3 regions of the Mesorhizobium sp. C120A genome follow, and region 3 is predicted to be linked to each of the others. Evidence: predicted binding sites of a transcription regulator. Region 3 holds the regulator's gene; each other region holds the start of a gene.
What was found. Region 3 encodes LexA, which represses DNA repair genes until DNA is damaged. Its sites were predicted from a motif close to TGTTCNNNNTGTGTTCNG; they were not measured.
Positions count from the first base shown of each region.

Region 1 (10,755 bases), 220 kb from region 3:
TGGCTGAAGCGCGCGCTTCCGCCTGATCTTTCCTTCGCCCCGTTCACGGGGAGGTGAGGAATGGTCCGCGCAGCGGGCGAAAAGCCAATTGCTTGGCTTTTCGAATGACGAACGGCCCGAAGGGCCGGATGAGGGGCAGCGCTAACCATCGGAAGTCGCGCTCCGAGTCCTCACTTCACCCACATCTTCGTCCGCTTGTGCCAGTCGGCGATCGATTCCTCGGGATAGACGTCGAACGCATTGTCCTTCTTGCCGATCACCGGCTCGACCCAACTCGCCTTGTATTTCAACATCAGATGCACCTTCTCCGGCGGCTTCGGCAACTCGCTGTCGATTGCCGAGGCGAAGGGGTGGACCAGGTCCGGCCATGTCGGATCGTAGAGCCAGAGCGCCGAACCGCACTTCTTGCAGAAATTGCGCTCGCCCGTCGAAATCTCACACTTTGGATGCTCGTCGTCCGCGATCTCGGCCTGGTAGACGCCGAGATTGCGCTTGCCCTTGATTTTCAGCGTCTTGTAATCGGCGCCGAGATTGATGGCGAAGCCGCCGCCGCCCTGCTGCTTGCGGCAGATCGAGCAGTAGCACAGCATGAACGGCACCGGCGTGTTGCTCTCCACCTCGAAATGGACGGCATCGCAGCGGCAGGATCCCTTGAGCAGCAGCGGCATGGACAAGACTCCGACGGATGGCTCTCAACTTGCCAGCATGGTTTTTGATTGCAGCCATGGCAAGCCCGGTGACATGATTGCGGCATGGACAATGAACGCATCGAAGAACTGTTCGAAGGCCTCGGCCCGGTCAGTATCCGAAAACTGTTCGGCGGCAAGGGTATCTATTTCGACGGCGTCATCGTCGCCATCGTGCTGCGCGGCGAATTGCTGCTCAAGGCTGACGAGCAAAGCGCGCCCGACTTCGAAGCCGCCGGCTGCATGCAATGGACCTATACCGGCACCCGCCACGGCAAGCTGGTCGCGATGCCGTACTGGAGCATTCCCGACGACGCGTTTGATGATCCTGACGAGATGAGGGTGTGGGCGCGCCGGGCGTATGAGGCGGGACGAAGGGCGGGGAAGTGAACCGGGACCGCCGCGTTTCTTCCCACCCCCCTCTGTCCTGCCGGACATCTCCCCCGCAAGGGGGAGATCAGTTGTCACATTGGCCTTCGCTAATCACCAACGTTGAAAATGGGAGCCTGCGGCTAAGCTGTTAATCTCCCTCCTTGCGGGGGAGATGGCCGGCAGGCCAGAGGGGGGTGCTGTCCCGCCGACGTAGGCGATCCTACAGCGCCGTCGCAATCCTCGCCGCCAGCCGCGCATTGTTCTCGACCAGCGCGATGTTGGTCTTCAAGCTCCGGCCGCCGGTCAGTTCGAGGATTTTGCCCAGCAGGAACGGCGTCACCGCCTTACCGGTCACATTCTGCACTTCCGCCGCCTTCTGCGCGGCCTCGATATAGCCGGCCATCTCGTCGGCCGGGATTTCATCGTCCTGCGGCACCGGGTTGGCGATCAGCATGCCGCCGACCAGGCCAAGTGCCGCCCTGGTCTTGTAGAAATGCGCGATCTCTTCCGGTCTGTGCAGGGTCAGCGGCGCGCGGAACGGCGAATGCCGCGACCAGAAGGCCGGCATCGTCTCGCAGCCATGGCCAATCACCGGCACGCCGCGCGTCTCCAGCACTTCCAGCGTCTTTTCGATGTCGAGAATCGCCTTGGCGCCGGCCGAGACGACGATGACCGGCGTGCGCGCCAACTCGTCGAGATCGGCCGAGATGTCGAAGCTCTTTTCCGCGCCCTTGTGGACGCCGCCAATGCCGCCGGTGGCGAACACCTTTATCCCGACCATGTCAGCGGCGATCATGGTGGCGGCGACCGTGGTGCCGCCGGTGCGGCCTTGCGCCACCGCAAAGCCGAGATCGGCGCGCGACAGCTTCATGGCATCGCCGGTCATGGCCAGCGACTCGCGCTCGCCGTCGGAAAGCCCGATCTTGATGCGGCCGGCGACCACGGCGATCGTCGCCGGCACCGCGCCATTGTCCAGGATGATCTTTTCGACATTGGCGGCCATGGCGCCATTGTCGGGGTAAGGCATGCCATGGGTGATGATGGTGCTTTCCAGCGCCACGACCGGGCGGCCAGCGGCGAGCGCCTCAGCCACGGGCGCGTGGATGTCGATCAAGGGGCGGGCGCTTTGCGGTGTCATGATGGTCTCCGATCCGGAGATCCGCGCGTCCGCTTGGACGTCGCGCTCCGGCAATGGCAATTGGCCGCCCTCATGCCATTTCCTGCGCGTCGGGCACAAGAGCCAGTGCCTCGGTGAAGGTCGCGGCGGTGAAGGCCGGCACGGCATCCGAACTTTCGATGGCGAGCGTCGCCGCGGCAACGCCTTCGCGGAGGGCCTGGCGCAATGCCAGGCCGCGCAGCAGGGCAGCGATGGTGGCGCCGGCCAGCGCGTCGCCGGCGCCGGTGACGTCGGCGACTTTTCTCGGCGCCGGCGGCAGGATAGAGAAGGCGCCGGCTTGGTCGAATCCCAACACCGGGCCGTCGCCCGCCGTCACCACGCCACTGGTGAGGCCGCTGCAGCGCAGTCCGTCGACGGTCTCGCGCTCGGTGGCATTGGCATCGACGCCGGCCAGCACCATGGCCTCGCGCCGGTTCATGAAGACCTGCGCGAGTTCCTTCAGCACCGGTATCAGCCGCACCACCTTGGCCGGCGAAATGGCAATGGCGAACACCGGCTTGCCGGCGGCGACCCCCACCAGCCGCTCCAGCGCCGTTGATGGCAGATTGGCGTCGCAGAGCACCGCATCGGCCTCGGCGACCACCTCGCGCACCTTGGAGCGGCGGATCTGCTTGGGGAACGCCAAATCGTAGAGCGCCATGTCGGCAAAGCCGGTGATCAGCTCGCCATCCCTGTCGATCAGCGCGGTGTAGCTCGGCGTCGTGCGGTCGAGGAAAACCGCCGACAGGTCGGCAATGCCGGAGTCGGCGATGGCGCGCGCAACCGTCTCGGCCGAGGCATCGCCGCCGCGCACCGACAAAAGCGAGGCCGAGACGCCGCGCCGCACCAGGCTGCGCAGCGCGTTGAAGACGCCGCCGCCGACATCCTCGCGCATCGTGCCGGGGTTGGACGCCGCGGGCACGTACGTGCCCGACACCTGGCCGCGGCGATCGATATGGGCGCCGCCCACCGCCAGTATCTTTGCTGATTTCACCATGCCGGCGATATGACCTTTGTTATTCGAGCCGCACAAGCGCTACGCTGTGCGGCGGAGCTTCGCAGGCGAGCTGGCGATTCGGCCGATCGAAACAGCCGGAGCATCTGGCCCGAAGGGGATACATCCGAAAATACCAAGAGACAAAAAAAGAACAAATCCGGATAAAGATGGTTTTTCAGTTATTTGACCCCTCTTGCCAAACGAGAACAAAAGTAGTACAAAATGGGTAGGGATTACGGATTGTCCGGCCTTCATTGACGACCAAGGGGTGATGTATCATGGCTCAGAATTCTTTGCGGCTTGTAGAGGACAAAGCGGTGGACAAATCAAAGGCTCTGGATGCGGCGCTGTCGCAAATCGAGCGCGCCTTCGGCAAGGGCTCGATCATGCGGCTTGGCGCCAATGAGCAGGTCGTCGAGATTGAAACCGTGCCGACGGGATCGCTGGGCCTCGACATCGCGCTTGGCGTCGGCGGCCTGCCGCGCGGCCGCATCGTCGAGATCTACGGGCCGGAAAGCTCGGGCAAGACGACGCTGGCGCTGCATACGGTGGCGGAAGCCCAGAAGAAGGGCGGTATCTGCGCCTTCGTCGATGCCGAGCATGCGCTCGACCCGGTCTATGCCCGCAAGCTCGGCGTGGACCTCGAAAACCTGCTGATCTCGCAGCCCGACACCGGCGAGCAGGCACTTGAAATCTGCGACACGCTGGTGCGTTCCGGCGCCATCGATGTGCTGGTCGTCGATTCGGTGGCGGCACTGACGCCGCGCGCTGAAATCGAGGGCGAGATGGGCGATTCGCTGCCCGGTCTCCAGGCTCGTCTGATGAGCCAGGCGCTGCGCAAGCTGACCGCCTCGATCTCGCGCTCCAACACCATGGTCATCTTCATCAACCAGATCCGCATGAAGATCGGCGTCATGTTCGGTTCGCCCGAAACCACGACCGGCGGCAACGCGCTGAAATTCTACGCTTCGGTGCGCCTCGACATCCGCCGCATCGGCTCGGTCAAGGACCGCGACGAGGTCGTCGGCAACCAGACCCGCGTCAAGGTCGTCAAGAACAAGCTGGCGCCGCCCTTCAAGGTGGTCGAGTTCGACATCATGTATGGCGAGGGCGTCTCCAAGACCGGCGAACTGGTCGATCTCGGCGTCAAGGCCGGCGTGGTCGAGAAGTCCGGCGCCTGGTTCTCCTACAATTCGCAGCGTCTCGGCCAAGGTCGCGAAAACGCCAAACTGTTCCTGCGCGACAATCCCGACACGGCGCGTGAGATCGAACTTGCGCTGCGGCAGAATGCCGGGCTGATCGCCGAGAAATTTCTTGAAAATGGCGGCCCCGAGCGCGGCGAAAGCGACGACGGCTTCGAGGAAGAATCCGGCGCCATGTAGGGCACGGCCAGAGTTCGGCCATAAATCCAGTCTATTATCCGATGCTTAAGTAACCGAGTTCTTTAGTATTGCGTTTCAAACCGCCGGCCTTCGCGCCGGCGGTTTTCGTTTTTGGGCAGCGTGAAGCCGGCTTGGCAGTTGCCGGGATGGCCCAATTCCGTGTTTCTGGACAGGGTGGGGCGTGCCCGCTAAAAGGCCAAGTCAATCTTCTAAAAAGCAGAGACCAGTGTCCGCCGGCCGTGCCGGCGGTTTTCGCGAAAAGGCAGCAGTCATGAGTGGCGTGAACGAGATCCGGTCGACATTCCTCGACTATTTCCGCAAGGAGGGCCACGAGGTCGTGGCCTCGAGCCCGCTGGTGCCGCGCAACGACCCGACGCTGATGTTCACCAATGCCGGCATGGTGCAGTTCAAGAACGTCTTCACCGGCCTGGAGAAGCGGTCCTATTCGCGCGCCACCACTGCGCAGAAAAGCGTGCGCGCCGGCGGCAAGCACAACGACCTCGACAATGTCGGCTACACCGCGCGCCATCTGACCTTCTTCGAAATGCTCGGCAATTTCTCCTTCGGCGACTATTTCAAGGAGCGCGCCATCGAACTGGCCTGGAACCTGATCACCAAGGAGTTCGGGCTGAACAAGGACAAGCTGCTGGTCACCGTCTATCACACCGATGACGAGGCGGCCGGCTTCTGGAAGAAGATCGCCGGTTTCTCCGATGACCGCATCATCCGCATCCCGACCTCCGACAATTTCTGGGCTATGGGCGACACCGGACCGTGCGGGCCGTGCTCGGAAATCTTCATCGACCGTGGCGAGCACATCTGGGGCGGCCCTCCCGGCAGCCCGGAGGAGGACGGCGACCGCTTCCTTGAATTCTGGAACCTGGTGTTCATGCAATATGAGCAGGTCACCAAGGATGAGCGCATCGACCTGCCGCGGCCGTCGATCGACACCGGCATGGGCCTGGAGCGCATGGCCTCCATCCTGCAAGGGGTGGAGAGCGTCTTCGAGACCGACCTGTTCCGTCATCTGATCGATGCGGCCTCGTCAGCGCTCGGGCAGGGCCCGGACAAGGAGACGGTCGCCTCCTTCCGCGTCATTGCCGACCATCTGCGCTCGTCCTCCTTCCTGGTGGCCGATGGCGTGCTGCCGTCGAACGAAGGCCGCGGCTATGTGCTGCGCCGCATCATGCGCCGCGCCATGCGCCATGCGCAGTTGCTCGGCGCCAAGGAGCCGTTGATGTGGAAACTGGTGCCGGCGCTGGTGCGCGAGATGGGCCAGGCCTATCCCGAACTGCTGCGCGGCGAACAGCTGATCACCGAGACGCTGAAGCTCGAGGAGACCAGGTTCCGCAAGACGCTGGTGCGCGGCCTCGGCCTGCTCTCGGAGGCGACGGATACGCTGCACGCCGGCGATATGCTGGATGGCGAGACCGCGTTCAAGCTCTATGACACGTACGGCTTCCCGCTCGATCTGACGCAGGACGCACTGCGCCAGCGCAACATCTCGGTCGACCTTGCCGGATTCACCCATGCGATGGAGCAGCAGAAGGCCGAAGCGCGCAAGCATTGGGCTGGCTCCGGCGACGCGGCCACCGAGACCATCTGGTTTTCTGTACGCGAGAAGGCCGGCGCCACCGAATTCCTCGGCTACGAGACCGAACAGGCGGAAGGCCTCATCCAGGCGCTGGTCAAGGACGGCAAGACCGTCGACAGCGCGATCAAGGGCGACGCGGTGGCGGTGGTCGTCAACCAGACGCCGTTCTATGGCGAGTCCGGCGGCCAGATGGGCGACACCGGTATCATCTCCGGCGAAGGTTTCTCGATCGAGGTTTCCGACACGCAGAAAAAGGCCGACGGCCTGTTCGTGCACCTGGGCAAGGTGACGAACGGCACGGTCAAGCCAGGTGCAGCCGTCGAGCTGAAGGTTGACCATGCGCGCCGCACCCGGCTGCGCGCCAATCATTCGGCAACGCATCTGATCCACGAGGCGCTGCGCGAGGTGCTGGGCACCCATGTCGCGCAGAAAGGTTCGCTGGTCGCGCCCGAGCGCCTGCGCTTCGACATCTCGCACAACAAGCCGATCTCGGCCGAAGACCTCGAAGAGGTCGAGCGCATGGCCAACGAAATCGTCGTCCAGAACAGCCCGGTGACGACGCGGCTGATGTCGGTCGACGACGCCATCGCCGAAGGCGCCATGGCGCTGTTCGGCGAGAAATATGGTGACGAGGTGCGTGTCGTTTCGATGGGCACCGGCGTGCATGGCGCCAAGGCCAACCGGCCCTATTCGGTCGAGCTCTGCGGTGGCACCCATGTCCGGGCGACCGGCGATATCGGCCTGGTCCGTGTCGTCTCCGACAGCGCGGTCGCCGCCGGCGTGCGCCGCATCGAGGCGCTGACCGGCGAAGCCGCGCGCAAACATCTCGATGAGCAGGACAGGCGCCTGAAGGCAACTGCGGCCGTGCTGAAGATCTCGCCGGCCGACGTGCCGGCGCGTGTCGAGACGCTGCTCGAGGAGCGCAAGAAGCTCGAGAAGGAGCTGAGCGAAGCGCGCAAGAAACTCGCGCTGGGCGGTGGTGCCGCGGCCGATGCTCCGGCCACCACCGAAACCGTCGCCGGTATCGGCTTCCTCGGCAAAGCGGTTTCCGGCGTGTCGCCGAAGGATTTGAAGCCGCTGGCCGATGCCGGCAAGACATCGCTCGGCTCCGGCGTCGTCGTCTTCGTCGGTGCGGGCGAAGACAACAAGGCAAGCGTCGTGGTCGCCGTGACGGACGATCTCGTCGGCCGCTTCAGCGCTGTCGATCTGGTGCGCGTTGCCTCGGCCGCATTGGGCGGGCAGGGCGGCGGCGGACGGCCCGACATGGCGCAAGCCGGCGGTCCGGACGCCTCGAAGGCCAATGATGCGATCGCCGCGGTGAGGGCGGCGCTGGAGGCAGCCTGAAAGCCACCCTATGTCGTATCTGGTTCGTGTGCGGCTTTCCGGCCTTCGCCGCCGTGCTTGCCATTCTGTGGCTGATCGTGGCAAGCCGGCAATCAGCTCTTAGACGGTCCGTCTAGCTAGTCTAGTTCTTTTCGCCGCCTTCAGGGCGCGCGTCATTCTGCTGGAATCGCCCCAGGTGGACAGCCAGATCAGCACGTCCGTGGCGATCGAAATCAGCGACCGTAAAAAGTTCAGCGCCGGGCCGGGCGATTTCAGCTGCTCTTCGGCGAGATGGAGATGGGCGAGCTCTTCCTCGCGGATCGCCAGGATGATGCCGTGCAAGTCGTGGTCGCGATTGGCGAGGAAAACAGCTGATCGTCCAGATGGCGATGCACCGCCGCTTCAACCGCCGCCGTGCAGGCCCAGATGCCTTGCGGACCGAGCAGGGCGGTGACAGAACCCAGCAGCCAGCCACCCCAGCTCCAGAATTGCATCACCCGGCACGGTCGCGCCTTCCGCGCCGGCATGGCGGCACGGAAGGCGGCGCAATGCGTGCGCTCGTGCCCGAGCATCTCCGACAAGGATGGCACGCAATCCGGCCAGAAGCGCCTGGCGACAAGAATCTGCGCCGAATAGATCCTGATCGCACCGAACTCACCGGCGTGGTTGACCCTGACAATTCTGGCGATGGTGAGCGCGTCCTGGCGAGATGGGTCAGCCATGGCCCGAACCCATATCAGCCCGCCGCCAGGCTCGGACGTTTTGCGATGCCGTCCCACCAGGCCTGGATGTCGGCGAACGCCGCAAGCAGCTTTTGCCCGTCGGCGACCTTGACGAAATAGGCGATGATGGATGCCGCATGCAGGTCGACCAGCGTCAGCTGGTCGCCGAGCAGCCACGGCCCGGGAGGCTTGAGTGCGGTGAGCACCCGCAGCACCGTTTCCGCCTGGCGCAGCCCGTTGGCGACCAGTGCCTCGTCTGGCGCTTCCTTCTCAAGCCGCTCGACGGCGACGTCCCAGACCATCGACCTGTAGGCATAGGCGTCGAGCATGCCGATGATCTGGTTCATCGTTGCGCGGGTGCGGGCGTCTCTTGGCTGCAGTGCCGGGCCGTCGAACGCCTCGTCGACATAGCGGGCGATCGCGCTGGTTTCGAACAGGCGAAACCCGTCATGCTCGAAGGCCGGAATGCGGCCGAAAGGGTGATGCTCGAAGTACCAGGCGGGAGCGCCCTCGGCGGCAAAGACATCGACCGGCACAAGGTCGTAGTCGATGCCTTTTTCCGCCAGCACGAGGCGGACGATGCGCATATAGACGCTGTAGTCCGCCCCGTAGACGACCGGCTTGGCCATGGCTGCCGGCTTACGCCATCGCCTTCTGCAAATTCTCGTCGATCTTGTCGAGGAAGCCGGTGGTCGACAGCCATGGTTGGTCGGGACCGATCAAGAGCGACAGGTCCTTGGTCATGAAGCCGCTCTCAACCGTCTGGATGCAGACCTTCTCCAGCGTGTCGGCAAACCGCTTCAACTCGGCATTGTCGTCGAGCTTGGCGCGGTGGGCGAGGCCGCGCGTCCAGGCGAAGATCGAGGCGATCGAATTGGTCGAGGTTTCCTCGCCCTTCTGGTGCTGGCGATAGTGGCGCGTCACGGTGCCGTGCGCGGCCTCCGCTTCCACCGTCTTGCCGTCCGGCGTCATCAGCACGGAGGTCATCAGGCCGAGCGAGCCAAAACCTTGCGCCACCGTGTCGGACTGGACGTCGCCGTCATAATTCTTGCAGGCCCAGACGTAGCCGCCAGACCATTTCAGGGCGGAGGCCACCATGTCGTCGATCAGCCGGTGCTCGTACCACAGCTTCTTCGCCTTGAACTCGGCCTCGAATTCAGCCTCGTAGACCTCCTGGAAAATGTCCTTGAAGCGGCCATCATAGGCTTTGAGGATGGTGTTCTTGGTCGAGAGATAAACCGGATAGTTGCGCAGCAGGCCGTAATTCAGCGAGGCGCGGGCGAATTCCCGGATGGAGTCGTCGAGATTGTACATCGCCATGGCAACGCCGGCGCCGGGTGCGTCGTACACGTCATGCTCGATCACCTTGCCGTCCTCGCCGACGAACTTGATGGTCAGCTTGCCCTTGCCGGGGAAGCGGAAGTCGGTGGCGCGATACTGGTCGCCGAAAGCATGACGGCCGACGATGATGGGCTTGGTCCATCCCGGCACCAGACGCGGCACGTTCTTCATGATGATCGGTTCGCGGAAAATGGTGCCGCCGAGAATGTTACGGATGGTGCCGTTCGGCGACTTCCACATCTTCTTCAGCTTGAATTCCTCGACGCGCTGCTCGTCGGGCGTGATCGTCGCGCATTTCACGCCGACGCCCCATTTCTTGATGGCATTGGCCGAATCGATGGTCACCTGGTCGTTGGTGGCGTCGCGGTGCTCGACGCCGAGGTCGTAATATTCGAGCTTCAGGTCGAGATAAGGGTGGATCAGCTTGTCCTTGATGAACTGCCAGATGATGCGGGTCATCTCGTCGCCGTCGAGCTCGACGACCGGGTTCGCCACCTTGATCTTCGCCATGAAAAGAATGCCTCGCTTTTGGGGAACAAAACGGCCTCGCCCGCATGGCTTCGGCCGGGTATGCGGAGCGTATATCAAAGCCTATTTGGCCGCGCAAACGACCATCCGTGCAGAATGGGTCGTCTGTGCCGCGACCGGTGTTTGCAAAAGCTTCATTTTGCCGAGCGGATGTGGCAGGGAACGCTGAAATGCCGCAAACAGCAGTTCATTGAGACCATGTCCGCCGCCGATCATCCTGAAAACGCATCCGCCGCCGCCCCGGCGATCATCCTGGTCGAGCCGCAGCTTGGCGAGAATATCGGCATGGTCGCGCGCGCCATGGCCAATTTCGGCCTTGCCGAACTGAGACTAGTCAACCCGCGTGACGGCTGGCCGAGCGAGAAGGCGCGCGCCGCCGCCAGCCGCGCCGACCATGTCATCGATGCCGTAACAGTGTTCGGCGACCTGGCGTCCGCCGTCGCCGACCTCAATTTTGTCTTCGCCACCACGGCGCGCGAGCGCGACGGCTTCAAACCCGTGCGTGGTCCGGTCGAGGCGGGCAGGGCGCTCAGGGCGCGTCAGATGGCCGGCCTGCGCACCGGCATCTTGTTCGGCCGCGAGCGTTTTGGGCTCTACAATGACGAGGTCGGGCTGGCCGACGAGATCGTCACCTTCCCGGTCGTTCCCGGCTTT
Region 1 covers NZ_CP100476.1:4,101,048-4,111,802, reverse strand. Annotated here, with positions in the region: gene sufA (Fe-S cluster assembly scaffold SufA) at 1-26, shown strand, start outside; gene NL532_RS20010 (GFA family protein) at 171-668, opposite strand; gene NL532_RS20005 (TfoX/Sxy family protein) at 753-1,076, shown strand; gene NL532_RS20000 (pseudouridine-5'-phosphate glycosidase) at 1,279-2,196, opposite strand; gene NL532_RS19995 (carbohydrate kinase family protein) at 2,267-3,211, opposite strand; gene recA (recombinase RecA) at 3,490-4,593, shown strand; gene alaS (alanine--tRNA ligase) at 4,865-7,531, shown strand; partial or broken gene NL532_RS19980 (demethoxyubiquinone hydroxylase family protein) at 7,631-8,232, opposite strand; gene NL532_RS19975 (glutathione S-transferase family protein) at 8,247-8,861, opposite strand; gene NL532_RS19970 (NADP-dependent isocitrate dehydrogenase) at 8,872-10,083, opposite strand; gene NL532_RS19965 (RNA methyltransferase) at 10,300-10,755, shown strand, end outside.
Region 1: the regulator LexA is predicted to act here: its motif matches at 3,414-3,431, upstream of recA (recombinase RecA).

Region 2 (10,755 bases), 2.7 Mb from region 3:
GCAACGTCACCGCGCTCGTCGGCCCCTCCGGCGGCGGCAAGAGCACACTGCTGCGCTGCATCAACCTGTTGGAGATCCCGACCTCGGGCATGGTGCGCATCGGCGACGAGACGCTGGAATTCCGTCCCGGCGTCAAGATCCCCAGCCGCGACATCCAGCGCCTGCGGCTGCAGACCGGCATGGTGTTCCAGAATTTCCAGCTGTTCCCGCATCGCACCGCGATCGAGAACGTCATGGAAGGCCTGGTGACGGTGCTGAAATGGCCGACGGCAAAGGCGCGCGAGCGGGCACTGGCGCTGCTCGAGAAGGTCGGCATGGCGCACAAGGCGGACGATTGGCCGGCAACGCTGTCGGGCGGCCAGCAGCAGCGTGTGGCGATCGCCCGCGCCTTGGCGCCGTCGCCGAAAGTGCTGCTTTGCGACGAGCCGACCTCGGCGCTCGATCCGGAACTGGCGCAGGAAGTGGTCGACGTGCTCGGAAAACTCGCCAGCGAAGGCACCACCATGGTGATGGCCACGCACGACCTTCGCCTTGCCTCCAAGATCGCGCAGGAGGTGGTGTTCCTCGATGCTGGCGTCGTCGTCGAGAAGGGGCCGTCCACCGTGGTGTTCAGCAATCCGGAGCGTGAACGGACGAAGCGTTTTATTGCGACGCTGAAGCAGGAGGCGGAGAAGGAAGCCGGCGGCTGAGCCTTCTACCTCCCCCTTGTGGGGAGGTCGGACGGAAGGTCCGGGTGCGGTCTGGGGTCGTCCCCATCCTCGCTGCTTCGCAGCGACCCTGCCTGGGCGAGCCACGGGTCCCGCCCGTCCTTGGAACCCCATAAGGGGGTAAAAACAAAAACCCGGCACAAGGCCGGGTTTTTCATGATTTCGACGGTGAAAGCGATCAGGCAGCTTCTTCCTGCTCGGCTTCCTCATTGTCGGCCTTGGCGCCGCGCTTCGGGCCCTTGTTGAGGTTGACCTCGATCAGGCGCACGGCTTCGGTTTCCGACATGCGGTTGACTGCCGCGATCTCGCGCGCCATGCGGTCGAGTGCCGCCTCATAGAGCTGACGCTCGGAATAGGACTGTTCCGGCTGGTTGTCGGCACGGTAGAGGTCGCGCACGACTTCCGAGATCGAGATCAGGTCGCCCGAATTGATCTTGGCATCATATTCCTGCGCACGGCGCGACCACATGGTGCGCTTGACGCGGGCGCGGCCCTGCACGACCTTCAGCGCGCGCTCGACATAATCCTCTTCCGACAGCTTGCGCATGCCGATGGAGGTCGCCTTGGCGACCGGAACCTTCAGGCGCATCTTGTCCTTCTGGAAGTCGATGACGAACAGTTCCAGCTTGTGGCCCGCAACTTCCTGCTCGTCGATCGAGACGATCTGGCCGACGCCGTGTGCCGGATAGACAATGTACTCGCCGGTCTTGAAACCGTGGCGTGCCGAGGTGGACTTCTTCTGCGGGGTGATCGTTGCCATTACGCCCTGAACTCCTTGTTGTGGCACCGGCGGCCTGCCGGTCCGAACGCATGCGACCGGGGACACCGATCGTTAGCCGCACAACAGATGAACCCATCGGAAAAAGCCGGGACCGGCAAACCGCATACATAGCGACTGCCTGGCCCAGATCGCTCTGGTCCGATTGGGGATTTCACCTTTCAGTGATTTGGGGCGCTTGCGCCATAAATCGACGTTGTGTCACCGGCATGTTTCAACTGGTGTAGCACAAAAAGTCGGAAGAATCAAGGTTTTGCTGCAAACGCGAAGGTCGAGCGCCATCGCCGCCTGTCAAGGCAGTTAATGTATGATGCGCGTTACGCAGCGTTATGACGATCCAATAGGCCGCACTTTTTTGCTTTGCGCATCACCCTTTCCGAAATCGATTCCGATTCCAGCGTCATGTGCTCAGTCGCCTTCGCCGGGCTCGGCGGAGAAATATTTCTCGAACTTGCCGGCCTCGCCGTCGAAGCTCTTGGCATCTGCCGGAGGCTCCTTCTTGGCGGTGATGTTGGGCCATTTCTCGGCGTATTCGGTGTTGACCTGCAGCCATTTGTCGAGGCCCGGCTCGGTGTCGGGCTTGATTGCATCGGCCGGGCATTCCGGTTCGCAGACGCCGCAGTCGATGCACTCGTCGGGATGTATGACAAGCATGTTCTCGCCCTCGTAGAAGCAGTCGACCGGGCAGACCTCGATGCAGTCCATGTACTTGCATTTGATGCAGTTGTCGGTCACGACATAGGTCATTGGTCGGCTCCGGGACGTCCCGTTCTTGCTAGAGCGACGTGCGTCCAATTGGACGCACAAAGTACGCTCTGACACTTTGAATCTGCGCATCGTGCCTTCCGAAAAATCGATTTCCGATTTTCGGGCCGATGCGGCGGCTTTTTTGGTGAGGTAACGCCTTTGCCTGCCGCTTGCAAGGGCAGCCATTGCAGGCGGGGCCCGCGTGTCCGGAATGAAATTCCAGATCGTCGCCATGGCGCAGACGGCCAAGGCTTCAGTCTTCGCCGAACAGCCGGTCGGTTTGCCTGCGCTCTTTCTTGGTCGGCCGGCCGCTGCCGGCGTCGCGCAGCGCCGGAATGGCATCGGCAACAGCCTCGCCTTTCGGCGCCGGCGGCGGGGACATGTCCTCGTAGAGCGTGCGCGCTTCCTCGGCCGGACCGCGCCGCACGCCGGTGCCAAGCACCTTCCAAATGAAAATACGGCGCTCGTGCGTAATGGTCAAAACGTCGCCAGGCTTGACCAGATCGGAGGCCTGCGCTGCTTTGTCGCTGTTGATGCGGACGCGTCCGGCGACAACCAGCTTGGCCGCCAGCGAGCGCGATTTTATCGCGCGCGAAAAGAACAGCCACTTGTCGATGCGCTGACGACCTTCAGCAACCATCGCAGCGAACCTGGGGCTTATTTCTTCAGCTGGTCGCGCAAGGCGGCGAGCTTGGCGAAGGGCGAGTCCGGATCGAAGCGCGCAGGGCGTTCCTCGCGTGGCTTGGCCTGGAAAGCCGGCTTGGCGCCTTGCGGTCCGCCTTTGCCTTCCGGCCTGCCGCCTTTCCAGTCAGGCCGGCCCTCGCGCGGACGCTCGCCTTGCGGCTTGCCGTCGCGGCGCTGTTCGCCCTCGGCCTGCGGCTTGGGCTTGAACTTCGAACGGTCGAAGCGTGGCTTGGCGGCACCGTCGCGCTGGTCGCGCCGGCCCTGATAGGCCGGCCGTTCGCCCGGTGCCGGCTGTCCGCCGGCAGCGTCGGCCGGCGCATCGGCGCGGCTAGCCTGGCCGTTACGCGGGCGATTGTCTCTGCGGTTGTCTTGCCGATGGCGCGGGCGCTGCTCGAAACGGCCCTGCCGCCACAACAAGATGGGCTTTGGGGCTTCGGCCTCGGGGGCAGGCTCAGCGCTTCCACCCTCCCCCTCGTGGGGAGGGTCGGCGCGCAGCGCCGGGGTGGGGGCAGCGTCGGCGTCGGCGGTTGCGCCTGAAGTGTCTGCTGTGTCTGCACCTGCTTCGTTAACGCTGTCACCCCCACCCGCGTCGCTTCGCGCCGCGACCTCCCCCATCGAGGGGGAGGTAAGGGCGTCGGCGTTTTCGGCGACGGTGGCGTCGGCGCTTTCGGGGACGGTGTCGTCAGCTTCTGCAACAGCCGGAGCTTCTTCCGTGATTTCTATGGGGGCTTCGACTTGGGGAGCTTCGACCTGTTCTTCCGCGACGGGCTCTGCCGTTGCTTCCGCGATTGCTGGAGCTTCGGCGGTGGCTTCAACGGCCGCAGTTGGCTCCGAACCCTCGGGAGGTGCGCCCGGCTGAGCGTCCGCAGCAACAGCCTCCGCTGCGGCTTCGGCGACGGGCTGCTCAGCCGCAGGCTCAGCGGCGGCAACCGCATCCGGCTCCGATCCGACGGCCGGCGCTTCAGCGACGGCTTCACTTGCAGCGGCTTCCGCCGCCTTGGCCTGTTCAGCTTTTGCAGCCGCGTCCGCAGCCAGCTTGGCGGCAGCCGCTTCCCGCGCCGCGTTGTCCTGTGCTTCCAGCCGCGCCTTGACCTCTGCCGGCGGCTTCGGCTCGGCGCGATAGCCGAGACCTTTCAGGATCTCTTCCATGTCGTCGGCGGTGGCGCCGAGGATGGACATCATCGGCGGCGTCACCATGAAGGACTGGCCGTCATAGGCGCCGTCCGGGCGCTGTCCCAGACCGGGCTTCCAGTTGGTCGCAGGCCGGATCAGGTCGGCCAGCCGTTCCAGAATGTCGATGCGCACGGCGCGGCGGCCGAGATTGCGGTAGCCGGCAAGCTTGTAGAAGCTCTTGTCGAAAGCAGGATCGATGACCACCGAGGTGCGGCCGGAAGCCAGTGCGTGCACCACGTCGCCAAAGCCCGGCTTGTCCTTGCCGTCGTTCTTCAGCGCCCACAACAGCGTAATCAGTCCGGCGGGCGCCGGCTTGATCAGCGCCGGCACGAAGACGTGGTAGGCGCCGAAGCGCACACCGAGCCGACGCAAGGCGGCGCGACCCTCCTGGTCGAGCGACTTCATTTCCTCGGCGATGTCGCGGCGGTTGATGAGGCCGAAATGCTCGACGAGCTGGAAGGCGATGCCACGGCCGATGCCGGCGATCTGCTCGGCATTCTTCAAGTCGACCAGCGGCTTCAGCAGCGACTCGATCTGGAAATTGACGAAACGCTCGGCGCGCGCGGCGACCTTGTCGCGGGCGGGGCCGGTCAACTGCTCGTCGGCCAAAAGCACCAGGCGCGGCTTCAGCGCGTCCTCGCCGGCAACCAGCGTGCCGATCGGCGCGCCGATCCAGCGCAGCGTGCCGTCGGAGCCGAGCGCAAGGTCGCCATTGGCGCAGGCGCCGAAGCGTTCGGCACGCGCCTCGAACTCGGCGGCCAGCGCTTTTTGCGCTGCCGTACGCACGGCCTTGGCGTCTTCGCCGCCGGCGCTCTGGTCGGCGGTGAAGCGGAACCCTTGCAACTCGCCGACATGATGGCCTTCGACAAGGACGGTTCCGGTAGGACTGATTTCGGCTTCAGGCATTGTATTTTCTCTAAGGCGCCGCATGAGGACGGAAGTCCTGCGGTCTACAAACCGTTTCGTCAACCGCTCATGCAGCGCATCCGACAATCTGTCTTCGATTTCGCGCGTCTTTTCCCGCCAGTGTGCCTGATCGGCCAGCCAGCCCGGCCGGTTGGACACGAATGTCCAGGTGCGGATCTGCGCAATGCGGTGCGACAGCGTGTCGATGTCCCCCTCGGTCGTATCGGCGCGGCGCACCTGCTCGGCCATGTAGTTCTCGTCGACATGGCCGTGTTTGGCGAGGTCGGTGTAGATAGAAGCGATCAGGTCGGAGTGCTGGGCCGGCGCGATCTTGCGGTAGTCCGGCAACGCGCAGGCTTCCCACAGCAGCGCCACGCGCTTGGCATTGGTAGCCAGCGCGCGGATGTCCTCGTCGCGGGAGAGATGTTCGAGCGCCTGCGCATCGACCGCCGGCAGCGCCCGCGTCAGGCCTTCGACCGGCGCGTTGGTTTCGATCGAGCGCTTCAGCGCGTCGAGGCTGGCGAAGTCGAAATGCGCGGTGCGCCATTGCAGCACCTTCACCGGATCGAACTCGTGCCCCTCGATGCGCTTGACCAGTTCCTCGTCCAGCGGATCGACCTGGCCGGTGACGCCGAAGGTGCCGTCGCGCAGATGCCGGCCGGCGCGGCCGGCGATCTGGCCGAGCTCGGCCGCCGTCAGGTTGCGGTACTGGTAGCCGTCGAATTTGCGGTTCTGGGCGAAGGCGACATGATCGAGATCAAGGTTGAGGCCCATGCCGATGGCGTCGGTGGCGACGAGATAGTCGACGTCGCCTGCCTGGAACATTGCCACCTGGGCGTTGCGGGTGCGGGGCGACAGCGCGCCGAGCACGACCGCCGCTCCTCCTTGCTGGCGGCGGATCAGCTCAGCGATGGCATAGACCTCGTCGGCGGAGAAGGCGACGATGGCCGTACGCCGCGGCAGGCGGGTCAATTTCTTCGAACCGGCATAGGCCAGGTGCGACAGGCGAGGGCGCGTCACCACCGAGACGCCTCTCAGCAGCTTTTGCAGGATGCCATGCATGGTGGCCGCGCCGAGCAGCAGCGTTTCCTGGCGGCCGCGTAGGTGCAGGATACGGTCGGTGAAGATGTGGCCGCGCTCGAGGTCGCCGGCGAGCTGCACCTCGTCGATGGCGACGAAGGCAACGTCGGTCTCGCGCGGCATGGCTTCGACGGTGCAGACCGAATATTTCGCGCCGGGCGGCTGGATTTTTTCCTCGCCGGTGATGAGCGCCACCTTGTGGGCGCCGACCTTTTCGCAGACGCGGGCATAGACCTCGCGCGCCAGAAGGCGGAGCGGCAGGCCGATAATGCCGCTCTCATGCGCCACCATGCGCTCGATGGCGAGATGGGTCTTGCCGGTGTTGGTCGGACCCAGCACGGCAGTCACGTCGCGGCCCGACAGGATCAGCGGCTCGGTGTGTTTCGGCTGGATGTTCATCGGCCTGGAGATGAGGCTTTCTGCATCGTGTTGTCGGGAGCGCGCCTCGCGTGGCGCGTATGACAGGCGACACATAGGGATTTCAGGCGCGAAGCGAAAGCGGAATGTTCCGGCCGGCAATCCCACGGTTCGTCTTTGAGGTCTCAATTAACAGTTGGAACGAGTCTGGAACGAATCGGCGACGAATCAGTGACTCCGGTAGATTCAGCTTTTGTTCACGGCTACATGTGGATTTTGCGAGCCTGAGTCTCACCATATGCTGAATCGCGGAAACTGGCCCGATTCCTGCAAGGCGACCATTGGCGTTAACCTTTGCCGGCGGGGCATCGTCGTGATCCGATACGCCTCGGCCAACATTATGAAATTGCTGAATTTTCTTAATCGGCCTTAACCATTTTCCGGTGGTATTCGGCCTTGGTCGTTAACGTTCCGCTCAAAGCCGGAACGAATGGGTGACGAATCGGCGATGGCGGGATTTTCCTGGTTTGTTCACCCCGACATGTTGTGTTGTCCACAGCTTGTCCACCGAGAATTCACAGCTTGCGAACCGGGTTTTGCACAGGGCGCCTAGAAATCGTTAATGTTTGCGTGCCGGAACGGGTCAATCGCCGCGACAGCACTCGGTGCCCGCCGGTTCAGGCCGCGTCGTGGCCTGTTGCATAACGTTGCAACACCGGTCCCACATTCCGGATGATTTCCTCATGCGACAGGGCGACGACGGGCTCAAGCCGCAACAGGTATCGGCAGGTCGCCAGGCCCAGCAACTGGCTGGCAACCAGCCCGGCGCGCCGTCCGGCGTCCGCTGGGTCGCCTATCGATGCAACCATCGGCCTCACCTGGTTGGCGAAGACGTCGCGGACCTTCTCGGCCGCGTGCTCGTTCGACGCAGCCGAGCGTAGCAGGATTATCATGCCTGGCCCGTTGGCCTGACCTTCCCAGTTTACCAGAAAGCGCCTGATCAGCGTTTCACCGATGGCGGTAGGGTCTATCCGCTGATCCGGCAGTTGGAGGTCCACGACGGCGGCCCTGGCGAACAGCTCGTCCTTGCTGTGGAAATAACGGATCACCATGGCCGGATCGATCGAGGCCTGCGCCGCAACGTCGCGGATTGAGGTGCCGTCATAGCCGTGCTCGGAGAAAAGCCGGCGTGCGGCTTCAAGGATTTGGGCTCGTGTTCGGTCCGACTTGGTCTGCTTGTTCGGCTGCTTCTCGTTCATCCAGATTCATATGCCAACAGCCGTTGACAAATGCAATCCAACTTACTAGAAGTCAACACGCGTTGATAAATGGAGATGGGGAATGCTGCCTGAGACAACGGAAGTCCTTATCATTGGCGCCGGCCCGACTGGTATGGCGCTATCAATCGCGCTGCATCAAGCTGGCGTCGATCACGTGCTGATCGACAAACTGACGCAGGGTCTGCAAACGTCGCGCGCTGGGGTCATCCATGCGCAAACGCTGGAATCACTGGAGCCGCTCGGCGTCACGCAGCGGCTGAGTGAGCTTTCCGTGAATCTCGACGATTTCGCCATCCGCGATCGGAGCCGGGTGCTGCTCAAGCTCGATTTCGGCAAGCTGCCGTCAAAGCATCCCTACCTGATGATGCTGCCGCAGAACGTGACCGAGCAGGTGTTCGCTGAACGGATCGCGGTCCTGGGTGGCGTCATTCATCGCGAGGTCGAGGCTGTGGCCGTTGCTCAAGACAGTGACGGCGCGCGCGTGACAGTGGTCGAGCAGGGCCACGAAAAACTCATCTCGGCGCGATACGTCGTCGGAGCCGACGGCATGCAGAGCCTGGTGCGCAAGTCGACCGGCATCGAGTTCGATGGCGAGGCCTATGATGGTTCGTTTGTGCTGGCCGACGTTCGCCTGGACTGGCTTGTAGGACCGGCCGAAGTGTCGCTGTTTTTCGCACCGGCGGGCCTGGTGGTGGTGGCGCCGCTGCCGGATGGCTCGTACCGCGTCGTCGCGACGATGAAGGATGCGCCGGAAAAGCCCGGCACCGCCGACATCCAGGCATTGCTCGATAGCCGCGGGCCAACCACGACAAGAGCCCGCGTGCTCGATCTGACGTGGAGTTCGCGCTTTCGCGTGCATCATCGTCTGGTCAGGGCCTATCGCAACGACCGGCTGTTCCTGATGGGCGATGCCGCGCATGTACACAGTCCCGCGGGTGGGCAGGGCATGAATACCGGCATCATCGACGCGGTCGTGCTTGGCCAGTTGCTTGGCGATGTGGTGAACGGCATTCGCTCGGCGACGGAACTCGACCTATACGAAAAGCTGCGCCGCCCAGCGGCTCAGGAAGTGCTCGATCTTGCGGGGAAGATGACGGAGATGGCGCTTGCCCATAATCCGGTGAAGCGGTTCGTCCGCAACCTGTCGCTTTCCTTGGTGAATCTTCTGCCGTTCGTGAAGCGTCGCATTGCGCTGAAGCTGTCGGGTCTCAGTCGGGCCTCAAACGCCCGGCTGCCGGCGCCCGCAAAGGCGCCTGGCTTAATTGCCGCCAGCAAGCCTGAGGCCAAATCAGGGCTGAAGCTCGCCGCCTGACAGTTGCGACGGTCAGGCGAATCGGCGCGTTGCCGAGTGCGGCATGACGTCAGACGAAGTACTGGCCGCCATTGGCTGTAATGGTCGAACCGGTGATGAAGCCGGCGTCTTCGGAAGCGAGGAAGACGACGCAACGCGCGATCTCTTCCGGTTCGCCGAGGCGGCCGACCGGGATCTGCGGAATGATGCGTTCATTCAGCACCTTCTCGTCGATCGCCTTGACCATCTCGGTGGCGATGTAGCCGGGGCAGATGACATTGACTGTGATGCCCGCGCGCGCGCCCTCCTGCGCCAGCGCCTTCGAGAAGCCGATGTCGCCGGCCTTTGCGGCGGAATAGTTGACCTGGCCGGCCTGGCCTTTCTGGCCGTTGATGGAGGAAATGGTGATGACGCGGCCGAATTTGCGGTCGCGCATGCCGCCCCACAGCGGATGCGTCATGTTGAAGACCCCAGACAGATTGGTGTCGATGACTTCCTTCCACTGCTCGCGCGTCAGCTTGTGGAACATGGCGTCGCGGGTAATGCCGGCATTGTTGACCAGCACCGAGACCGGGCCGAGATCGGCCTCGACCTGTTTGATTCCGGCGGCACAGGCGTCGTAGTCGGCGACCGACCATTTGTAGGCCTTGATGCCGGTTTGTGCGCTGAACTTCCCCGCTGCCTCGTCATTGCCGGCATAGTTGGCTGCAACGGTGTAACCGGCATTCTTCAGGCCGATCGATATGGCGGCGCCGATGCCGCGCGATCCACCGGTGACGAGCGCTACTTTGGTCATTGAAAGTTCTTCCTCCCTTTGGTCGGAAGAAGGGAATAGGGAGTAGGGAATAGCGAGTAGGGATCGATATCCCGCCGCGCTGCTCCTTCTTCCCCATTCACTACTCCCTATTCACTACTCACTTCTCTTTCACAGCGCTTCCACGCACAGAGCGACGCCCATGCCGCCGCCGATGCAGAGCGTGGCGAGGCCCTTCTTGGCGCCGCGGCGGCGCATCTCGAAAACCAGCGTGTTGAAGACGCGGGCGCCCGACGCGCCGATCGGATGGCCGATGGCGATGGCGCCGCCATTGACGTTGACGATCGACGTATCCCAGCCCATGCCCTTGTTGACGGCGCAGGCCTGCGCGGCGAAGGCTTCATTGGCCTCGACAAGGTCGAGGTCCTTGACCGACCAGCCGGCCTTCTCGAGCGCCCGCTTCGAGGCGGGAATAGGTCCGGTGCCCATGATCGCCGGATCGACGCCGGCCGTCGCCCAGGATGCGATGCGCACCAGCGGGGTGATGCCGCGCCTTGTGGCTTCAGCCTCGCTCATCAGCAGCGCGCCGGCGGCGCCGTCATTGATGCCCGACGCGTTGGCGGCGGTCACGGTGCCGTCCTTGTCGAAAGCCGGCTTCAGCTTGGACATGGCGTCGATGGTGGCGCCGTGGCGGATGTACTCGTCCTGGTCGACGACAGTGTCGCCTTTCCTGCCCTTGATCGTGAAGGCGACGATCTCGTCCTTGAACTTGCCGGCCTTCTGCGCGGCCTCGGCCTTGTTTTGCGAGGCCAGCGCAAACTGGTCCTGGTCGTCGCGGGTGATCTGGAACTGGCGGGCGACGTTCTCGGCGGTGTTGCCCATGTGGTAGCCGTTGAAGGCGTCCCACAACCCGTCCTTGATCATGGTGTCGATCATCTTGTAGTCGCCCATCTTGACGCCGGCGCGCAGGTGCTCGGCGTGCGGCGACAGCGACATCG
Region 2 covers NZ_CP100476.1:1,220,005-1,230,759, forward strand. Annotated here, with positions in the region: gene NL532_RS06000 (amino acid ABC transporter ATP-binding protein) at 1-689, shown strand, start outside; gene NL532_RS06005 (CarD family transcriptional regulator) at 886-1,467, opposite strand; gene fdxA (ferredoxin FdxA) at 1,894-2,232, opposite strand; gene NL532_RS06015 (RNA-binding S4 domain-containing protein) at 2,486-2,872, opposite strand; gene NL532_RS06020 (helicase-related protein) at 2,890-6,474, opposite strand; gene NL532_RS06025 (TetR/AcrR family transcriptional regulator) at 7,110-7,691, opposite strand; gene NL532_RS06030 (FAD-dependent oxidoreductase) at 7,774-9,024, shown strand; gene phbB (acetoacetyl-CoA reductase) at 9,074-9,799, opposite strand; gene NL532_RS06040 (acetyl-CoA C-acetyltransferase) at 9,929-10,755, opposite strand, start outside.
Region 2: the regulator LexA is predicted to act here: its motif matches at 6,630-6,647, upstream of NL532_RS06020 (helicase-related protein).

Region 3 (10,755 bases):
ACTGTCGCCCTCGGCAACGATGACCGACCGATCCGGCCGCATGCCGAGCGCTGCGTGCAGCAGCTTGTAGATGTTGATCGAGGTTGTGTCGCAGACCACCGTCTGCCCATCAGCCGCGCCGATCAGTCGCCCGAGCTGATCTCCGAGTTCCACCGGCATGTTGAACCAGCCGGCGGTGTTCCAGGCGCGAATGAGATCGTGCGCCCATTCCTGCGTGGCGGCCTGCTGCAGTTCGCTGAAGACGACCGCTGACGCGGCGCCCAGGGAATTGCCGTCGAGATAAATCACGCCTTGCGGCAAGACAAAGCGTCCGCGCATGGAGCGCAGCGGATCGGCGGCATCCATTGCTTCGATTGTAGCGAGATCGGGTGTCGTGCTCATGATCCGGCGCCCCTCCATGGACAAACGCGCGCGGCGGAGCCTGCCGCCCAAACATGCCGGCGATCTTGAGTGGTCGCCCTTGAACTGTCAAACATTATATATAATTCACCCATTGAAAGGCTTTGATATATAATGATCCGCCGAGCGTTTATGTCTGATGGATCACGATGCTGGATGACGAGCAGACCTCGAAGACGGAAGCGGCCTATCGCCTGCTCAGGCGCGATATTCTTGCGACCCGGCTGGCGCCTGCCGCGCCGTTGAAGCTGAGCACGCTGCGCAACACCTACGGCATCGGCTGGACGCCGTTGCGCGAGGCGCTGTCGCGGCTGGAGGCGGAACGGCTTGTGACCGCCATCAGCAACCGCGGGTTTGCGGTCGCTCCCGTCTCTCGGGCGGAGCTCGAGGATTTGGCGCGTGCGCGGCTGGTGGTCGAACTGCCCCTGCTGGTGGAATCGATCGAGGAGGGCGACCGTGAGTGGGAAGACGCGGTCGTTGCCGCCCACTATCGTCTCTCACGGTGCGGGTCTGTTCTCGACGATCCATCGGATGATGCGGTCGACGCGTGGTACGAAAAACACGATGCCTTCCATGCGGCGCTGCTCAGTGCCGCGACATCCAGCTGGCTGCTGCGCTTCAATGCGACGATTTCCGACCAATTGCATCGCCATCACCGCTTTCTGGGTCTGGCCCCGACGCTGCGCGCCGCCGCCGGCCGCACGGATGGCCACCGGAAGGCCGTGGCGGCCCTGCGCGACGCCGTGGCGATCGAACACCATACCGCCCTGATGGAAGCGGCCCTCGATCGCGACGTCGAACGTGCGAAAACTCTGATGACCGCTCACATCGGCTACACGCTGCAGGTCTATGCCCAGAGTGAACCCGGCGCGGATGCTGCGCAGCCCCGTCCGAAAAGGAAGCGGCGATCGTAGCCGACGACGCAGGGCACTTTGTCTTCGTTTCACCCCGTTGCCGGCCAACGACTACGAGCGGCGCTCGCAGCGCCGAACGTTACGCTGAACAAAACGTCAACACATTCATTAAACTTTAAAAGGTTGCGGAACACAACTGGAACAGATAGGGTTTGTTCTGGGTTTGTTTTTTCTGATTCTGGTTTCAGAACCCTTGGGGGCCGCGATGCTGACGCGCAAACAACATGAGCTTCTGATGTTCATCCATGAACGCCTGAAGGAGAGCGGAATCCCGCCGTCCTTCGACGAGATGAAGGAAGCGCTCGACCTCGCCTCCAAGTCCGGCATCCACCGCCTGATCACGGCGCTTGAGGAGCGCGGTTTCATTCGCCGGCTGCCGAACCGGGCGCGCGCGCTGGAAGTGCTGCGGCTGCCCGACTCGATCGCACCAGGCCTCAATGCGGCGAGGAAGTTTTCGCCGAGCGTCATTCAGGGCAGTCTTGGTCAAACCGGCCAAGGGCAAGGCGGCCAAGGACAAGGCGCGTTGGGCCAAGGCGGTCTCGGCCGCCAGATCAAGCCGGGCTCGCCGTCGCGTTCGATGTCGGCCGGCAATGACGATGCCGTTTCCGCGATTTCAATCCCGGTTATGGGACGCATCGCCGCCGGCGTGCCGATCGACGCCATCCAGCATCAGACCCATTCGATCTCGGTGCCGCCCGATATGATCATGGGCGGCGAACACTACGCGCTCGAGGTCAAGGGCGATTCGATGATCGAGGCCGGCATTTTCGATGGCGACACGGTCATCATCCGCAATGCCGACACAGCCAGCCCCGGCGAGATCGTGGTGGCGTTGGTCGACGATGAGGAAGCGACCCTGAAACGCTTCCGCCGCAAGGGCGCCTCGATCGCCCTGGAAGCCGCCAACCCGGCCTACGAGACCCGCATTTTTGGACCGGACAGGGTGAAGGTGCAGGGCAAGCTTGTCGGATTGATCCGGCGCTACTGAGCCGGCTTGGGTTTGTACTTTTCACGCTGGTTGTAAGGCGGCAGGCCGCGCGCTTCGCGGGAGAAGCGGCGTTGCTCGTGCCAGGGGCGATACGGCTTGTCGACGGCGAAGCGGATGGTTGGCGCTGCAGCTGCCGATTGCGGATCGAAGAAGACGGCGGCGCTGCCGTCGCGGGCCAGCTGTTTCTTCGTCACGACCAGCACCAGCGGGTCGCGGCACGGATTGTAGGCGGTGGCGTCATCGATGACGATCAGGCTCGCGAAGGCACAGGCCGGCCGCGCCGTCTTGCGGTCTTTCGCAAGCGCTACAATGGCTCCGGAAGGGTGCCGGGCGATACAGAGATCGCCGGTGCAATAGAAGGGCGAGCCGGGCGGCAGATCGAGCGGATCGAGATCGAACCGCGTATCTGTTGCCTCGAAAATCTCAGGTGGGATAATGGTTTTGGCCCGCAGCGCCCGTTTCCAATTGTCCGTGGTGAATTCGTTGGAGCGTTCGCGGTTGAGGGCGAGTTCGCCGCCACCGATCGGCATGGCCACCAGATGCGCATCCTCGGATATGAGCACGTCGGGCGTAAGCACCTGCGGCACCGTCAACAGGCCGGCCAGCGCGAAAGGCACGGCCGCCAACCTGAGCCAGGTGGTGGCCATGGTGGCGATGACGAGGGCGACCGCCACCAACAGCACCGAGCGGATGGAGATCAGCCCGACGGCGTCGACCGGCGAGCGCTCGGAAATCCAGGCCGATATAGCGATCATCGCCATCAGACCCTTGCCCATCACATAGAGGAACGGCCCGTCGGCGCCGAACGGCATCGCCAGTGCGCTGAGCACGGCAAAAGGCATGACGATCAACGAAACAATCGGCATCACGGCCAGATTGGCGATCAGGCTGAGCGGCGACACACGCTGAAAATGCCAGATGGCGAACAGCAAGGTTGCACTGCCGGCGATGATCGAGGTCATGGCGAGGCCGCCCATGGCCAGCGCGAATTTTCGCGACAGGAAGCCGACGAAGGAGCGCTTTGCCGGCGGCGTTCTCACCTTGTCGGCGCGGTAATCGGCCCAGCCGGCATAGGCGCCGACAAGGGCGGCGGTGGCAGCAAACGACATCTGGAAGCTGGGACCGACCACCTCGTGCGGCGACACCAGGATGACGGCAATGGCGGAGATCGCCAGATTGCGCATGGTGAGTGCGGCGCGATCAAACAGCACGGCGACAAGCATGACCGCCAGCATGATGAAGCTGCGCTCGGCGGCAACCACGACGCCTGAAATGACGAGATAGGCGGCGATGGAGACGAGTGCTGCCACTGCTGCATATTTCTTGACTGGGCGGCGCGAAGAGAAATCGGGAAACAGCGCAAAGGCGCCACGCAGCAACGCCATGATGGTGCCGGCAACCAGCGCCATGTGCAGGCCGGAGATGGAGATGATGTGGTAGATGCCGGTGCGCCGCATCGCTTCGTTGACCTCGTCCGGGATGCCGGCGCGCACCCCGACAATCAACGCCGCGGCAATCTCGCCTTCGGCGCCGCCGATTTTGCCCCTGATATGGTCGGCAATGTTTTCGCGCGCGTTCTCGATTGCCGAGGAGAGCCGCGCGGTCAGCGGCGGCGGTCCCTGCGTAGCAATGGTTTTCGGATTGCCGAGAAAGAAGCCGCTGCCGCCGATACCGGTGAAATAGCTGTCGAAGGAGAAATCGTAGCTCTCCGGCCGCACCGGACCGGTCGGCGGCAACAGCCTGGCATAGCCGGTGATCAGGGAGCCGGCGGTCATATCGGCGGGAACGGTCCGCGCCGAGAGCCTGACCCGCTCCGGGGCGTAGCGCAGCTCGGGGTAAGCGGTCGAAACCACATCGAGCGTCAGCCTGATGCGGCCGCTTTCCATCTGTTCGAGACTGACGACGCGGCCGGTCAGCCGTGTCTGAATCTCGGAGCCGAGCATCTGCGTTCCGGCGCGCCAAGTCTCGACTTTGGCGGCGACGACGCCGAGCGCGCACAGCATCGCGGCCATGCAGAACAGATGCGTCCTCGGCCGCGATCGCGTGGCGAGGGCGCAACATGTCGCCAGCACCACAATGGCGATTGGCTGCGCAAAGCCGGGCTCGCCGGCCAGCGAGAAATAAATGATGACGCCGGCCGCCAGGAAAACCGGCACCAGCAGGAAGGCGACGCCCCGGTCGAGCTCCGTGTTGGCGGCCACGGCAAGGCTGCGGCGGAGCGCGGGCCATGACGGACGGCGAAGCCGTCTGCGCAGACGGGCGATAGATCCGGGCGCTGTGACTTGCGCCGGCAACGCGCCACCGGGCAGCGCAGGCGCGACGCCGGGATGCGGCTCAGGCAGCGCGAGGGGCAGCGGCTCGGCATAGGGACTATCGGCAAACAGCGAGCGTTCGCTGACGCTTGCCTCGGCGCCTTCGCCTTCCTTCGTGCCCCGGCCACGTCCAGCCATCGGGTCTGCCCCTTGCGCCCCAGACCCCTATGCTACATGAACGCGCAAAGCGCGAAAGTCCGCGTGATCACGTCCACCGCGCCGGAATCGACCATCACCTGGCAAGGACGCTCAATCCTCAATCATATCCTGGCCCTCCGCCCTCAGGCGAGCAAGCCCATCGTGCATTGCCTTCAATTGTTCCGGTGTATGACCCTGCCATTCACCGAGTTCACCCAGGATGAGCAACGGATCACGGGAGCGGTAGGATTTCGTCGGATTACCGGGAAATTTTTTGTCGGTCAGGTTAGGGTCATCCATAAAAAACCCCGTCGGCTTTACGATGTAAATCCTTTGACGACCGTCACCCGTTGCAAGCTCTGCTCCCCAGATGGCGGCTTCCAGTGTCTGGGTGAAATAGATCCATGACAGTGGTTTACCTCTGAAATTGGAAGGGTGGCCGACGCTCAGCAGATCCCCGGGTTTCAAATCCGCCCGGGTACCATGGTAGAACGGATCACCCTCCGTATGGTCGGCGTTTTCGGTCATCGGTAGTCCTTCTTTCAATCATGCCTCCTTCGTGGCGAGACCGGCCTGCACACAGTTGCGGTGTTCACGATAATGATTGCAGAAAGGTCTATATGCGTGACCAAGCCAACGCTGTCACGGCGGCGTTGTAGTCGGGCAGTGCCGCATCCGTGAAGAAATGTCCGCTCGTCAGAGGGGGCTACCACCGTCGCAGCGATGTTCCAGGCACTGTGACGGACGCTGCAGCCGAATGAAACCCAGACATTGACGCTGCTGTCAAACGAGGTTGCGCGGAGGGTGCGAACAGATTTTGTGCTACAAGGCTCCAGCGCCAGTTGACGCAACCGATAATTGCCGACGTGCCCCGGCCACGTCCAGCCATCGGGTCTGCCCCTTGCGCCCCAGACCCCCTATGCTACATGAACGCGCAAAGCGCGAAAGTCCGCGCGATCACGCTCCGCTTTCCAAGGTTCCGAGAGTTCCATGTCCGACACGGTCGTCACCCGTTTTGCCCCCTCGCCCACCGGCTATCTGCATATCGGCGGCGCGCGCACGGCGCTGTTCAACTGGCTGTACGCCAAGCACACCGGCGGCACGATGGTGCTGCGCATCGAGGACACCGACCGCGAACGCTTCAACGAGGCGGCGACACAGGCCATTCTGGATGGGCTGACCTGGCTCGGCCTTTCCTGGGACGGTGAGGCCATATCGCAGTTCGAGCGCGCGCCGCGCCACCGTGAGGTGGCCGAGGAGCTGGTGCGCCTGGGCAAGGCCTATTACAGCTACGAGACGCCTGCCGAGCTCGAGGCGATGCGCGAGGCCGCACGCGCCAAGGATCTGCCGCCGCGCTACAACGGCCAGTGGCGCGATCGTGCCCCCTCGGAGGCGCCTCCCGGCGTCAAGGGCGCCATCCGCATCAAGGCGCCGACCGAGGGCGAAACCGTGGTGCACGACCGTGTGCAGGGCGAGGTGCGCTTCCCCAACAAGGACCTCGACGATTTCATCATTCTGCGCTCGGACGGCAATCCGACCTACATGCATGCCGTCGTCGTCGACGACCATGACATGGGCGTCACCCACATCATCCGTGGCGACGACCATCTGACCAACGCCGCGCGCCAGACGGTGATCTACAACGCGATGGGCTGGGACGTCCCGTCGATGTCGCATATCCCGCTGATCCACGGCGCCGACGGCGCCAAGCTGTCGAAGCGGCACGGCGCACTCGGTGTCGAGGCTTATCGCGCCATGGGCCATCTGCCCGAGGCACTGCTCAACTATCTGGCGCGGCTCGGCTGGAGCCATGGCGACGACGAGATCATGTCGATCAAGGACATGATTTCGTGGTTCGACATCGGCGATGTCAACAAGGGTGCGGCGCGCTTCGACTTCGCCAAGCTCGAGTCGATCAACGGCGCGCATATGCGCAAGATGGCCGATACCGAGCTGTTCGACATTTTCGTCGCCACTCTGCCATACCTCGAAGGCGGATCTGCTATGGCCGCCCGTCTCGACGACGCCAGGAAGGCGCAGCTGCTGGCCGCCTTGCCGGGCCTGAAAGAGCGCGCCAAGACGCTGGTGGAACTGGCCGATGGCGCGGCCTTCCTGTTCGTCGAGCGGCCGCTGCCGATCGACGAGAAGGCGGCAGCATTGCTCAGTGCCGACGCGCGCGCGATCCTGCGCGGCGCACATGCCGCTTTGCAGACTGTTCCGGGCGATTGGTCGGCTGCCGCGGCTGAAGCCGCGGTGCGCGAGTTCGCAGCGGCCGGCGGCCACAAGCTCGGCGCCGTGGCCCAACCGCTCCGGGCGGCCCTTACCGGCCGTAGCACCTCGCCCGGCGTGTTCGACGTTCTTGCCGTGCTTGGCCGCGAGGAAAGCCTGGCGCGGATTGCGGATCAAATCGATTAGGAGCGAGCTGGCCCAAAAAGATTGGCATTGAAAGGCGGGTTTCGCAGTGCAACATTAGGCCTTGGCCCAATCAGGCACGCACCTCCCAAAATGCGGTGGCGAGTTCGCGCATTCCGGTGATTTCGACGTGTCGTTTGCAGGAATTGCCTTGCCGGCATGAGGAACATGAAGGAGTTGAGAATGAGCGAAGCTGCGACAAGACTGGAAACCGGCAGCAAGACGACGCACCCGTCGACTGCCACGCTCGAACTGGCCGGCAAGACGCATGAATTCAAGGTGCGGAGCGGCTCGGTCGGGCCCGACGTCATCGACATCGGTGCGCTCTACAACACCACCGGCGCCTTCACCTACGATCCCGGCTTCACCTCGACGGCGAGCTGCGAGTCGGCGATAACCTTCATCGACGGCGATGCCGGCATCCTGCTTCACCGCGGCTACCCCATCGACCAGCTGGCCGAGCATGGCGACTTCCTCGAAGTCTGCTACCTCCTGCTCTACGGCGAACTGCCGACCAAGGCGCAGAAGGACGATTTCGACTACCGGGTGACGCGCCACACCATGGTGCACGAGCAGATGTCGCGCTTCTTCACCGGCTTCCGCCGCGACGCGCATCCGATGGCTGTGATGTGCGGCGTGGTCGGCGCGCTGTCGGCCTTCTATCACGACTCCACCGATATTTCGGATCCGTATCAGCGCATGGTCGCCTCGATGCGGCTGATTGCCAAGATGCCGACGATTGCGGCCATGGCCTACAAATACCATATCGGCCAGCCCTTCATTTACCCGAAGAACGAGCTGAACTTCGCCGCCAACTTCCTGCATATGTGCTTTGCGGTGCCGTGCGAGGAATACAAGATCAATCCGGTGCTGGCGCGCGCCATGGAGCGCATCTTCATCCTGCATGCCGACCACGAACAAAACGCCTCGACCTCGACGGTGCGCCTTGCCGGCTCGTCGGGCGCCAATCCGTTCGCCTGCATTGCCGCCGGCATCGCCTGCCTGTGGGGCCCGGCGCATGGCGGCGCCAACGAAGCGGCGCTCAACATGCTGGGCGAGATCGGCCATGTCGACCACATCCCGGAATTCATCGCCCGCGCCAAGGACAAGAACGATCCGTTCCGGCTGATGGGCTTCGGCCATCGCGTCTACAAGAACTACGATCCTCGCGCGAAAATCATGCAGAAGACGGCGCATGAGGTGCTGGGCGAACTCGGCATCAAGGACGATCCGCTGCTCGATATCGCCATGGAGCTGGAAAAGATCGCGCTGACCGATTCCTACTTCATCGAGAAGAAGCTCTATCCGAACGTCGATTTCTATTCCGGCATCACGCTGAAGGCGCTGGGCTTCCCCACCACCATGTTCACCGTACTGTTCGCGGTCGCGCGCACCGTCGGCTGGATCGCGCAGTGGAAGGAAATGATCGAGGACCCGCACCAGAAGATCGGCCGCCCGCGCCAGCTCTATACCGGCGCCCCGGAACGCGACTACGTGCCGATTGCGAAAAGGTGAAAGAGAGTGAATGGTGAATGGTAAGTAGTGAATAGCAGGTAGTAATAGCAGGTAGTAAGTAGCAGCTTGATTATAGTCGAGAGCTCGTTAATCCTATTCACTATTCACTATTCACTATTCACTATTCACTATTCACTCGCTAAGCCCTATTCGCTCTCCCGATGTGGCGAAGAACGACATCGGCGGCGATGTCGCCGGAGGGCCTGTCGGTGGCCATGCGTCTGGCAACCTCGCCAAAGCCGTCCTTTTGCCAAGCGCGGTAGGCGGTGTCTGAGAACAGTGCCTCGAGCTGCCGCGCCAGATAGTGCGGCCGCACGTACTGGTTGTAGCTTTCCGGCACGACCGGCCGGTCGGCAATAAGGTTGGGCAAAGCAGCGCTCCACACCGTGATCAGGCTCTGCGCCATCAGCATGATCGGATCGAACTTGTAGCAAGAGATCATCGGGACACCCGACATCGCCAGTTCCAGTGACACCGTTCCAGACGCGATCAGCGCCGCATCGGCCTTGCCGAAGGCCTGCCACTTGCGCTCGGGATCGAGGATGACTTCTGGCTCCTGATCCCAGCGCGCCACCGATGTTTTGACCAGTTCGGCGACATGCGGCACCGTCGGCAGCAACAGCCGCAGCCTGTGGCCACGCGCGCGCAGCGCCGACACCGTCTCGCCGAACGGACCGATAAGCCGGCTCACCTCGCCGCGCCGCGACCCTGGCAGGACGAGCAGCGTCTTGACGTGATCGGCCGAGAGATCGCGTGGCTGGGCTTGCGCCCTGGCCGCGCCCAGCACGCCTGGATCATGCGTGAGGCGATGTCCGACGTAAGTGCCGGGCGGGCCGCCGAGACGGCTGAGCTCCTTTACCTCGAAAGGCAGGATGCACAGTATGTGGTCGACATAGGGCTTCATCGCGGCCGCCCTACCCGGCCGCCACGCCCAGACGCTCGGGCAGACATAATGGACGATCGGGATCGACGGATCGGCGGCGCGGATCTTTTTGCCGACGCGCAGCGAGAAATCGGGGCTGTCGATGGTGATCAGACAGTCGGGTTTTTCGGCGGCGACAGCACTTGCCGTCTGGCTGATCCGCCGCATCAGGCGCGGCAAGTCACGCAGGATGGCGCTGAGCCCCATCAGCGCGATCTCGGCGCCGTCGAACAGCGGCGCCAGTCCGAGCGCCTGCAGATGCCGCCCGCCAGTGCCGACGAGTTGCACCTCGCGCCCGGTCATGCGCTTCAGCGCCTGCACGATGTCGGCGCCCAGCAGGTCGCCGGATTCTTCGCCGGCGACGATGGCAATCTTCAGCGGCTTCTCAGCTGCCATGGACAGCCCCCGCAGCCGGCAGGCCGAACACGAACAGGCCGAGCGCATTGGCGCGCGCGAGAACGGCGGGGCCTTCGAGGATGAGCGAACGGCCGGCTTCGACGGCAATGCCGGCGAGCCCCGCGGCATGCGCCGCCTCGACGGTCTGGGGGCCAATAGATGGCAGATCGGCACGCAATTCCTGGCCAGGCTTGGCGCATTTGACCAGGACACCGCGCGTCTTGCCGGCCAGCCTGCCATGGCCGCGCAACTGCTGCGTCCGCTCGAGCAGTCCGTGGGTGCCCTCGACGCCTTCCAGGGCAACAGTGCGGCCACCGATGGCAATTGCCGCCTGACCAATGTCGAGCGCGCCGATGGCCTTTGCCGCCGCGTGTGCCGCCTCGATATCGCGCCAGTCGGACTTTCGCGGCACTGCTTTGGTCAGCGGCCCTTCGGCCGCGACGAGCCGGGGCACGACTTCATGCGCACCGACAACCTTGACGCCCCGTGCCTCCAGGCCGCGGGTCAATATCTTCAACAGCCCGTCATCGCCGCGGGCAAGCGCCATGGCGAGCGAGGGTATAAGTGCCAGTAGCCCAAGGTTCGGACGCATGTCGACCAACCGCGGCCTGCGCCTGATCTCGCCGGCAAGCACAAGATGGGTGATGCGCCGGCGCCTCAGCAACGCAACCAGCGAGCCGATGTCTTCCAGCGCAAGGCTTTCATGCTCATAGATTGTGAGGTCGGACTGACGGTCGGCCTGACCTTCGACCAGGATGA
Region 3 covers NZ_CP100476.1:3,883,550-3,894,304, forward strand. Annotated here, with positions in the region: gene kynU (kynureninase) at 1-381, opposite strand, end outside; gene NL532_RS18825 (GntR family transcriptional regulator) at 549-1,313, shown strand; gene lexA (transcriptional repressor LexA) at 1,519-2,301, shown strand; gene NL532_RS18835 (ComEC/Rec2 family competence protein) at 2,295-4,751, opposite strand; gene arr (NAD(+)--rifampin ADP-ribosyltransferase) at 4,863-5,279, opposite strand; gene gltX (glutamate--tRNA ligase) at 5,742-7,166, shown strand; gene gltA (citrate synthase) at 7,347-8,678, shown strand; gene lpxB (lipid-A-disaccharide synthase) at 8,818-9,996, opposite strand; gene NL532_RS18860 (LpxI family protein) at 9,986-10,755, opposite strand, start outside.